One region of the Kluyvera chengduensis genome, then DNA from elsewhere that is predicted to be linked to it. Evidence: riboswitches for the same ligand, from Rfam matches in the RefSeq annotation. Region 1 holds a riboswitch; each other region holds the start of a gene.
What was found. A riboswitch is a leader RNA that binds a small molecule or an ion and turns the genes downstream of it on or off. The one in region 1 is predicted to bind thiamine pyrophosphate.

Region 2: it holds a riboswitch for thiamine pyrophosphate, as region 1 does, so the genes downstream of both, thiB (thiamine ABC transporter substrate binding subunit) here and thiC (phosphomethylpyrimidine synthase ThiC) in region 1, are expected to answer to the same signal.
Region 3: it holds a riboswitch for thiamine pyrophosphate, as region 1 does, so the genes downstream of both, thiM (hydroxyethylthiazole kinase) here and thiC (phosphomethylpyrimidine synthase ThiC) in region 1, are expected to answer to the same signal.

What each region holds. Positions count from the first base shown of each region.
Region 1 covers NZ_JBIQOI010000016.1:9,910-13,182, forward strand. Annotated here, with positions in the region: gene hemE (uroporphyrinogen decarboxylase) at 1-430, opposite strand, end outside; gene nudC (NAD(+) diphosphatase) at 471-1,244, opposite strand; gene rsd (sigma D regulator) at 1,342-1,827, shown strand; TPP riboswitch at 2,000-2,109, shown strand; gene thiC (phosphomethylpyrimidine synthase ThiC) at 2,193-3,273, shown strand, end outside.
Region 2 covers NZ_JBIQOI010000006.1:173,279-176,551, reverse strand. Annotated here, with positions in the region: gene sgrR (HTH-type transcriptional regulator SgrR) at 1-1,009, shown strand, start outside; TPP riboswitch at 1,045-1,145, shown strand; gene thiB (thiamine ABC transporter substrate binding subunit) at 1,176-2,159, shown strand; gene thiP (thiamine/thiamine pyrophosphate ABC transporter permease ThiP) at 2,135-3,273, shown strand, end outside.
Region 3 covers NZ_JBIQOI010000001.1:449,841-453,113, reverse strand. Annotated here, with positions in the region: gene fbaB (class I fructose-bisphosphate aldolase) at 1-289, opposite strand, end outside; gene thiD (bifunctional hydroxymethylpyrimidine kinase/phosphomethylpyrimidine kinase) at 435-1,235, opposite strand; gene thiM (hydroxyethylthiazole kinase) at 1,232-2,017, opposite strand; TPP riboswitch at 2,052-2,148, opposite strand; gene ACH1XZ_RS02020 (PAAR domain-containing protein) at 2,472-3,273, shown strand, end outside.

The DNA.
Region 1 (3,273 bases):
AACCAATCAGCGGCACTTCGCCCTTCAGCTCACGGCGAATGGTGCGCACCGCGTTCATCACGTAGCCCAGCTCACCTTCCGGGTCCGGAATCGGCAGCTTTTCAACATCCGCTTTACTGGTAATTGGCGAGGTAAAGCGCGGGCCTTCCCCGGCTTCGAAGTACAACCCCAGCCCCATCGCATCCGGAATGGTCAGGATATCCGAGAAGAGGATCGCCGCATCAAGCGGATAGCGACGCAGCGGCTGCAGCGTCACTTCGCAGGCCAGCTCGGCGTTTTTGCACAGCGACATAAAATCACCGGCCTGGGCGCGGGTTGCCTTGTACTCCGGCAAATAGCGGCCTGCCTGGCGCATCATCCATACCGGGGTCACGTCTACGGGCTGGCGCAGCAGCGCACGCAGATAACGATCGTTCTTCAGTTCGCTCATGTTTACATTCCTTTAGCGTTGATGCGCCTATTGTAACATGTCAGTCGTAATCAGCCCGACACATTGCCACGGTATCTTCGATCAGACGACGTGCCACGGTGCCCGGCGGCGGCAGAAGCGGGAGATCGTCATAGCGATACCAGTTGGCGTTAAGCAGCTCTTTGGGATCGATAACGATGTCGCCGCTGTCGTACTCCGCCATAAAGGCGGTCATCAGCGACTGCGGGAACGGCCACGGCTGGGAGGTGATGTAGCGCAGGTTCTTCACCTTAATGCCGCTCTCCTCCATCACTTCACGCGCTACCGCCTGCTCTAAGGTTTCGCCCACTTCGACAAAACCGGCCAGCACGGTATGCACGCCGTTGCGATGGCGAACGTGTTGGGCAAGAAGAATCGAGTCGTCACGGCGAATGGCCACGATAATGCACGGTGCAATCTGCGGGTAATAGCGTTCGCGGCAGTGGCTGCACAACATGGCCCATTCGGTTTTGCTTGGGTGCATGGTGTGGCCGCAGTAGCCGCAGAATTTGTGCGAACGGTAAAACTCCGCCAGCTGCACGCCGCGCCCAGCAAGCTGGAATAGGCCAACGTCCTGGTCAAGAACCTGGCGCACGGTGCCCATATCATGACGCTTCTGTTGCTGAACCAACCACACCGGATCGCCTTCCCACTCGCCAATCTGGAGTGCGTGCTGACCCACAAGATCGAAATTTACCGCTTCGCCATATGGTAATTCCCCACCGGGCAACCATAATTTTTGTTCGTGGCTGACTATCCACCAACCGCGATCCCATTTTTCAATTATACGATCCATATCTCTTGCGCTACCTTTGCTTCACAGGCATGTTGTTAACATTATTATTACATAATGACGTGAGCAGATTTTAATCTTATCGATGCGGGGTCAACCTATGTTAAACCAGTTAGAAAGTCTAAAAGAGCGAATTCATGGACACCACAAACTGGTCGACCGTTGGCTGAATATTCGTAAGCACCTGCTCGTAGCTTACTACAATCTGGTTGGCCTTAAGCCTGGCAAAGAATCGTTCATGCGTCTTAATGAGAAAGCGCTTGATGACTTTTGTCAGCGCCTGGTCGACTATTTGTCTGCCGGTCATTTCAGTATTTATGAACGCATTATCCATAAAATGGAAGGCAACAGTCCGCTTTTAAACGCCAGTAAAATCTGGCCGTTGCTGGACGCCAATACCCAACAAATTATGGACTACTACGACTCTACGCTGGAGAACGCTATCGACCAGGATAACGTGTATGAATTCCAGCAGGCGCTGTCCGATATCGGTGAAGCGCTGGAGGCTCGTTTTCTGTTAGAAGACCAGCTCATCATGCTGACCTTCGAGGCGCTCGGCCCGGATGAAATAAAACGCCCGGCTTGAGATTTGCCGCATTAACGAGTAGTTTACATTCATTACCTCTACCCTAAATACTTCGAGTTGCAGGAAGGCGGCAAGGGAGTGCATCCCCAAGAGCGTACATAAGTACGTGACTGGGGTGCGCGAGCGCAGCCAACGCATCTGCAGCTTGAAGTATGACGGGTACATCTGAGGTTACTTCTTGTCGGAGTGCCCAGTGCGCAAGCACGGGCTGAGACCGTTAATTCGGGATCCGCGGAACCTGATCAGGTTAAGACCTGCGAAGGGAACAAGAGTCAATCTATAGTCGCATCGCCCAAGGGCGATCTTCTCTCTTGCTTCATCCGTCGTCTGACAAGCCATGTCCTTACTTTTATTTGGAATGAGCTATGTCTGTCACTACTAAACCCTCTCGCCGCGAACAGCGCGCCCAGGCCCAACACTTTATTGATACCCTGGAAGGCACCGCGTTCCCGAATTCCCAACGTATCTACATCACCGGTTCGCAGCCGGATATCCGCATTCCGATGCGCGAAATTCAGCTGAGCCCCACGCTGATTGGCGGCAATAAAGAGAACCCACAGTTTGAAGCGAACGAAGCGGTGCCGGTGTATGACACCTCCGGCCCCTACGGTGACCCGGACGTGGCGATTAACGTTCAGCAGGGTCTAGCCAAGCTGCGCCAGCCGTGGATTGCCGCCCGTGGCGACAGCGAAGAGCTGGACGACCGCAGCTCCGCCTACACCAAAGAGCGCCTGGCCGATGATGGGCTGGACGAGCTGCGTTTTAACGGGCTGCTGACGCCGAAGCGCGCCAAAGCGGGTAAATGCGTCACCCAACTGCACTACGCGCGCCAGGGGATCGTTACTCCGGAAATGGAGTTCATCGCCATTCGCGAGAACATGGGCCGCGAGCGTATTCGCAGCGAAGTGTTACGCCACCAGCATCCAGGCATGGCCTTCGGCGCACGTCTGCCGGAGAACATCACGCCGGAGTTCGTACGTGATGAAGTCGCCGCCGGGCGCGCCATCATTCCAGCCAACATTAACCACCCAGAGTCCGAGCCAATGATCATCGGCCGCAACTTCCTCGTGAAGGTGAACGCCAACATCGGTAACTCAGCGGTGACCTCTTCCATCGAAGAGGAAGTGGAAAAACTGGTGTGGTCCACCCGCTGGGGTGCGGATACCGTGATGGACCTGTCGACCGGCCGCTATATCCACGAAACCCGCGAGTGGATCTTGCGTAACAGCCCGGTTCCGATCGGCACCGTCCCGATCTACCAGGCGCTGGAGAAGGTCAACGGGATCGCCGAAGATCTGACCTGGGAAGCGTTCCGCGATACGCTGCTGGAACAGGCTGAACAGGGCGTCGACTACTTCACCATCCACGCAGGCGTGCTGCTGCGCTACGTGCCGATGACCGCGAAACGCCTGACCGGCATCGTCTCTCGCGGCGGGTCCATCATGG
Region 2 (3,273 bases), on a different contig from region 1:
CATCACGCGCATTGATTCTCCTACTGCCTGGACGCTCGACGTACATCTCAACGAGCCTGACCGCTGGCTGCCGTGGCTGTTCGGCCAGGTATCGGCGATGATCCTGCCACGCGAATGGCAATCGCTCAGCGACTTCTCCCGCATGCCGGTGGGAACCGGGCCGTATGCCGTCGCCCGCAACAATCAGAACCAGCTAAAGATCCACGCCTTTGATGACTATTTCGGTTTCCGGGCGCTGATTGACGAGGTGAACGTCTGGGTGCTGCCGGAAATCAGCGACGAGCCGAACGGCGGCCTGACGCTTCAGGGCACCACCCAAAGCGAAAAGGCGGTGGAAAGCCGCCTTGAAGAGGGCTGCTACTATCTGCTGTTTGACGCGCGCAGTTCACGTGGCAACAACCCGGCGGTACGGCAGTGGCTGAGCCACATTTTCCACCCGAACAACCTGCTGTATCACGCGGGCGAGCAGCACCAGAGTCACTGGTTCCCGGCCTACGGCCTGCTACCCCGCTGGCACCATGCCCGCAGCCACGCCTGCGAGAAACCGGCAGGTCTTGAGTCGGTCACCCTCACCTACTACCGCGATCACGTTGAACACCGGACTATCGGTCAGATAATGGAAGCGCTGCTGGCGGCGCATCAGGTCAAACTGGTGATTCAGGAAGTGGACTACGACGAATGGCACCGTGGCGAGGTGGTCAGCGATATCTGGCTGAACAGCGCCAACTTTACGCTGCCGCTCGATTTCTCACTCTTTGCCTATCTTTATGAAGTACCGCTGATTCGCCACTGTATTCCCATCGACTGGGAGCAGGACGCGCAGCGCTGGCGCGCAGGGGCGCTTTCGCTGCCCGACTGGTGCCAAAGTCTGCTGGCAAATCAGTCCATTGTGCCGCTAATCCATCATTGGCTGATGCTACAAGGTCAGCGCAGTATGCGCGGCGTTCGCATGAACACCCTGGGCTGGTTCGACTTTAAATCCGCCTGGTTTGCCCCGCCGGATCCTTAAGGCTTTTGATTTATTCACGTAATCATTACAATGTGCCGTTCTCAACGGGGTGCTGCGCCGAGTGCGCGAGCTGAGAAAATACCCGTCGAACCTGATCCGGATAATCCCGGCGAAGGGATTTGAGGCTAACTCAAAATCCTTTGCCACCATTTTATAAAGGTGCAAAGTGCTCAAAAAATTACTCCCCCTGCTGGTGCTGGTTGCCGCTCCGGCCCTCGCCAAGCCTGTACTGACCGTCTATACCTACGACTCTTTTGCCGCTGATTGGGGCCCTGGTCCAGCGGTGAAAAAAGCGTTTGAAGCCGATTGTAACTGCGAGCTGAAGTTCGTGGCGCTGGAAGACGGTGTTTCGCTGCTTAATCGTCTGCGCATGGAAGGCAAAAACAGCAAAGCCGACGTGGTGCTGGGGCTCGATAACAATCTGCTACAAGCCGCAACCGACACCAAACTGTTCGCCAAAAGCAACGTTCCCACGGACGCCGTGACCGTACCCGGCGGCTGGAACAACGACACCTTCGTGCCGTTCGACTACGGCTACTTTGCCTTCGTCTACGACAAAAACAAGCTGAAGAACCCGCCAAAAAGCCTGAAAGAGCTGGTCGAAAGCGACCAGAAATGGCGCGTGATTTATGAAGACCCACGCACCAGCACACCGGGTCTGGGCCTGCTGCTGTGGATGCAAAAAGTCTACGGCGATAAAGCGCCGGAAGCCTGGCAGAAACTGGCGGCGAAAACGGTCACCGTGACCAAAGGCTGGAGCGAAGCGTATGGCCTGTTCCTGAAAGGGGAAAGCGACCTGGTGCTGAGCTATACCACCTCTCCGGCGTACCACATCATCGACGAGAAGAAAGACAACTACGCGGCGGCGAACTTTAGCGAAGGCCACTACCTGCAGGTGGAAGTGGCGGCAAAAACCGCGGCCAGTAAACAGCAGAAGCTGGCAGATGAGTTCCTGAAATTTATGGTTTCTCCGGCCTTCCAGAACACCATTCCAACCGGCAACTGGATGTATCCGGTGACCAACGTCACGCTGCCAGAAGGCTTTAATAGCCTGGTGAAACCGCAAACTGCGCTGGAATTTACCCCGCAGCAGGTGGCCTCCGAACGTCAAAACTGGATTAACGCATGGCTTCGCGCAGCCAGCCGCTAATCCCTCGCTGGTTGTATCCAGGGCTGACGGCAACCACGCTGATGGTTGCCGTCGCGCTGGCGGCGTTTCTGTCGCTGTGGCTGAACGCGCCGGAAACATCGTGGTCAACGTTGCTCGGCGATAGCTATCTGTGGCACGTGGTGCGCTTCTCGTTCTGGCAGGCGTTCCTGTCAGCGCTGCTGTCGGTCGTTCCCGCGATTTTCCTTGCCCGAGCGCTTTACCGACGACGTTTCCCTGGCCGTACGCTGCTGTTGCGGCTGTGCGCCATGACGTTGATTCTCCCAGTCCTGGTCGCCGTCTTCGGCATTCTGAGCGTTTATGGTCGCCAGGGCTGGCTATCCCAGCTTTTTGCCTGGCTGGGCTGGCAGTGGCATTTCTCACCCTACGGCCTGCAGGGCATTTTGCTGGCGCACGTGTTCTTTAATATGCCGATGGCGACCCGCCTGCTATTACAGGCGCTGGAGCAGATCCCCGGCGAGCAGCGCCAGCTTGCCGCCCAACTAGGTATGCGCGGCTATTCGTTCTTCCACCTGGTGGAATGGCCGTGGATGCGTCGGCAGATCCTGCCTATCGCCACGCTGATTTTCATGCTCTGTTTCGCAAGCTTTGCTACCGTGCTGTCGCTCGGCGGCGGGCCTTCGGCGACCACCATCGAACTGGCTATCTATCAGTCGCTGAACTTCGATTACGACCCGGCGCGCGCGGCGATGCTGGCGCTCATCCAGATGGGGTGCTGCCTGATGCTGGTGCTGTTAAGCCAGCGATTAAGCCGGGCGATTGCCGTGGGTAATAGCCACGTTCACGGCTGGCGTGACCCCGACGACCGCTGGCATAGTCGAATAACCGACGGCCTATTGATTATCCTCACTCTGCTGCTGCTGTTGCCGCCGCTGCTGGCGGTGGTGGTTGACGGCATCAACCCATCCATGTTCCAGGTCTTTACCCAGCCGGTACTCTGGCAAGCGCTGGGTACCTCGTTACGCATCGCCATTGCCGCCGGAGTTATCTGCGTGGTGCTGACCATGATGCTGCTGTGGAGCAGCCGTGAGCTGCGCGCCCGCAACCAGCCGCTGGCCGGGCAGGCAATGGAGCTGAGCGGTATGCTGATCCTCGC
Region 3 (3,273 bases), on a different contig from region 1:
TATTTTTCGGATCAAAATAGAGCGGGTTAGCGGCAAACGAGGCCCCGGCAGAGTGCTCAACGCCCTGGTCCACTGGCAGAATCGACAGGTAGCCTGTCCCGGCTAAGCGTCCGGTATTGTAGAGGGTCTGCATGTTTCGCAGCACCGCAGGCGGACGGTTGTTATCCGTCATCACCCGGTCAACGTAGTCGTGGCCAGGCAGATAGAGCTGGTCGGCTGGAATGGTCATACAACGATGCTGTAAAAGGCTGTCGGCGTCTTTGCCAAGCAACTGCGCAATATCAGTCATAGCTATGCTCCCGTAAGCGCCGACATCATGTCGGCTGGATATCCTGCTCAACACTTTTGAGCAGGGTAAGCCTGGTACCGGGAGCGTGGAATGTCCAACTTTTGGCAGATTTTAAGCACAACCTGCTGGCACGTCAGCCGGACAGTTACCACCATTCGTGGAAATGGTGCACCGGCCCAATACCTTCACCTACCTGTAAGGTATCGGCCTGGGCCAGCGCCTGCGACAGCCAGGCTTTTGCCACCGGCACCGTCTCCTGCCAGCTGGCATGGCGTGGCCGTAATGCGGCTAACGCAGCCGACAGCGTACACCCCGTGCCGTGGGTGTTTTTGGTCACGACGCGCGGCGCGGTGAAGCGCATTTCCCCTTCGGCGCTAAACAGCCAGTCCGGGCTTTCAGCGTCGTCCAGATGACCGCCCTTCATCAGCACCGCTTCACAGCCGAGCGCCCGCAGCGCTCGGCCCTGCTCCAGCATTTCGCGCTCGTTGCGGGCATGCGGCGCGTCAAGCAGCGCTGCCGCTTCCGGCAGGTTTGGCGTAATCAGGGAAACCTGCGGCAACAGGCGCTGACGCAGCGTCTCGACCGCCGACACCGACAGTAGCGGATCGCCACTTTTCGCCAGCATCACGGTATCCAGCACCACGTTCTGAATGCGGTAGCGTTGCAGACGTTCCGCGACCGCTTCCACAATGTCCGTCTCCGCTAGCATGCCGATTTTGGTGGTGTCGATGCGTACGTCGCTGAACACAGAATCAAGCTGTGCGGCCACGAAATCGGGCTCAATACGGTAAACCGACTGCACGCCGCGGGTATTTTGCGCCACCAGTGCGGTAATCACCGAGCAGCCATAAGCGCCGAGCGCCGAGAAGGTTTTCAGGTCGGCCTGAATGCCCGCGCCGCCGCTTGGGTCGGTGCCAGCAATGGTCAGTGCGTTGATGCGTTTCATGCCAACACCTCCCCGTGCATTGCATACAACGCATCGAGAAATGCGGGAACAAAACTGCCCGGCCCTCGCCCCTGCGCCGCGCGCTGCCCCGCCAGTTTCATCACGGCGCACGCGCCGGCCACGTTCAGCAATCGGTCACCCGGTAAGGCGCAGCTTGCCGCCACCACCGCCGACAGCGCACAGCCGGTTCCCACCACGCGGGTCATCAACGGAGAACCGCCGTTTACCGCCAGCGTACGTTTGCCGTCGGTGATGTAATCCACCTCACCGGTTACCGCAACAATCGCGCCGCTTTCTTGAGCCAGTTTCTGTGCCGCCGGTAGCGCCTTCGCGGCGGTATCGGTGGTATCAACGCCGCGCCCGCCCTGGCTCTCGCCCGCCAGCGCCCTGATTTCTGAGGCATTACCACGAATCGCTGCCGGAGCCATCTGCGCCAGTTCACGACAGAAATCACTGCGCAGCGTCAACGCCCCCACCGCCACCGGATCGAGCGCCCACGGTGTTCCGGCACGGTTCGCACTTTCCACCGCCGCCCGCATGGCCTGAGCACGTGGTTGCGTTAAGGTACCGACGTTAATCAACAGCGCGCTGGCAATGGATGAAAATTGAGCGGCTTCATCCGCGTCAATCACCATCGCTGGTGATGCGCCAAGCGCAAGCAGGACGTTTGCGGTAAAGGTCTGCACGACGTCATTGGTCATACAGTGAACCAGGGGGGAATGTTGATGCAGAAGGTGTGCGGTGTGCGCGCAATGCGCGGGACTTAGCAGGTCGGCTTGCATGGTTTGCTCCTGCCAAAACGCGAAGAAGCAATGACCTGGCGGCCTCTGACTTCCCTACGCTGGCATTATCCAGATCAGGTGGTACGGGTTTTTCTCAGCCCATCAGCGATGGGGCACCCCGAGTCATGAAGATAGAATCTCTATACTTTTTGCCAGATTAGGGGAAGTTGCTCGCGGTTGCAAGCCCGGCCTCCCGGGTATAGCTTCTTCATCTTAAAACACGCCTGACTCCTTTTTGCTCCCCCCCAGAAACAAAAATAGAGAGATTTATCTCTGCACTGAAGTGCATCAGTAAGAGAGAAGCACCTTTGATAAAGGTAACGTCGAGGAGGAGTAATCGCCTTTACTGGTTGTTACGAAACAGAGTGTTACTTAGGCCTAATACTTATTGTGCATCCGATTATTGGTTGTAAAATAGCCACTCAAATTATTTCCACAACAAGTAAATGGACTTATGCTTGTAAAACTAAAAGTTATTACCGTCGGTGATAAAACAACCACAGGTGGAACCGTAGAAAATGGCGCATTGACCGTATTTTGCCAAAGCCGACTCGTTGCCCTTATTGGCTCTGAATCCTTTTGCCCTCAATGTAAAACTCTCGGCGTAATACGGAAAACCAACCGCTTCAACGTTTTCGCTGAAAATAAACAAGTTTGCCTTGAAAATGATGTTGTTGAATGCGGTTGCCCAATTGGCACTAACCGCCTCATTGCTTCTCCTGATGCTTTTGAGTTTATTGGTTATGATGATAGCGCTGTGGGGGTCACGGTTTCCCATGAAGAAGTCTCCGACTTTCTCCGTGAAGGGGGAAATACGCTGTTCAGCACGGGAGAACAAGAACCCGAACAACACGCACAAGCAGCTAAAAAGAAACGCACTGGTGTTGATGCTGGTTTCTGCATAGTTCCTGAACAATCGACAACCGAACTATTCGAAAACATCCTGTTTGCTGGCGGTCAGCCAGAAGGGACACGCGAACTTTACCGCTCATTGAATGATGCAGGTAAAGAATACAAGGCCGGTTCTATTCTGCTTTTGGTCGATCCTGATAAGCAGGAGGACGAACAGATTGCACACATGCAGCAAGCTAAAGCGCGAATCGATGCAGCATTGGCCCCATTGACGCATGAGGAAGCTAATTTACTCCACAAACACTACGCTACCATAGCAAATTTCACCAGCTACGCTGATACTGGAATTGGCCTTTCTGCTGATCCTGTTGGAAAATACTTTGAGAGTATCGAAAAAATACTCC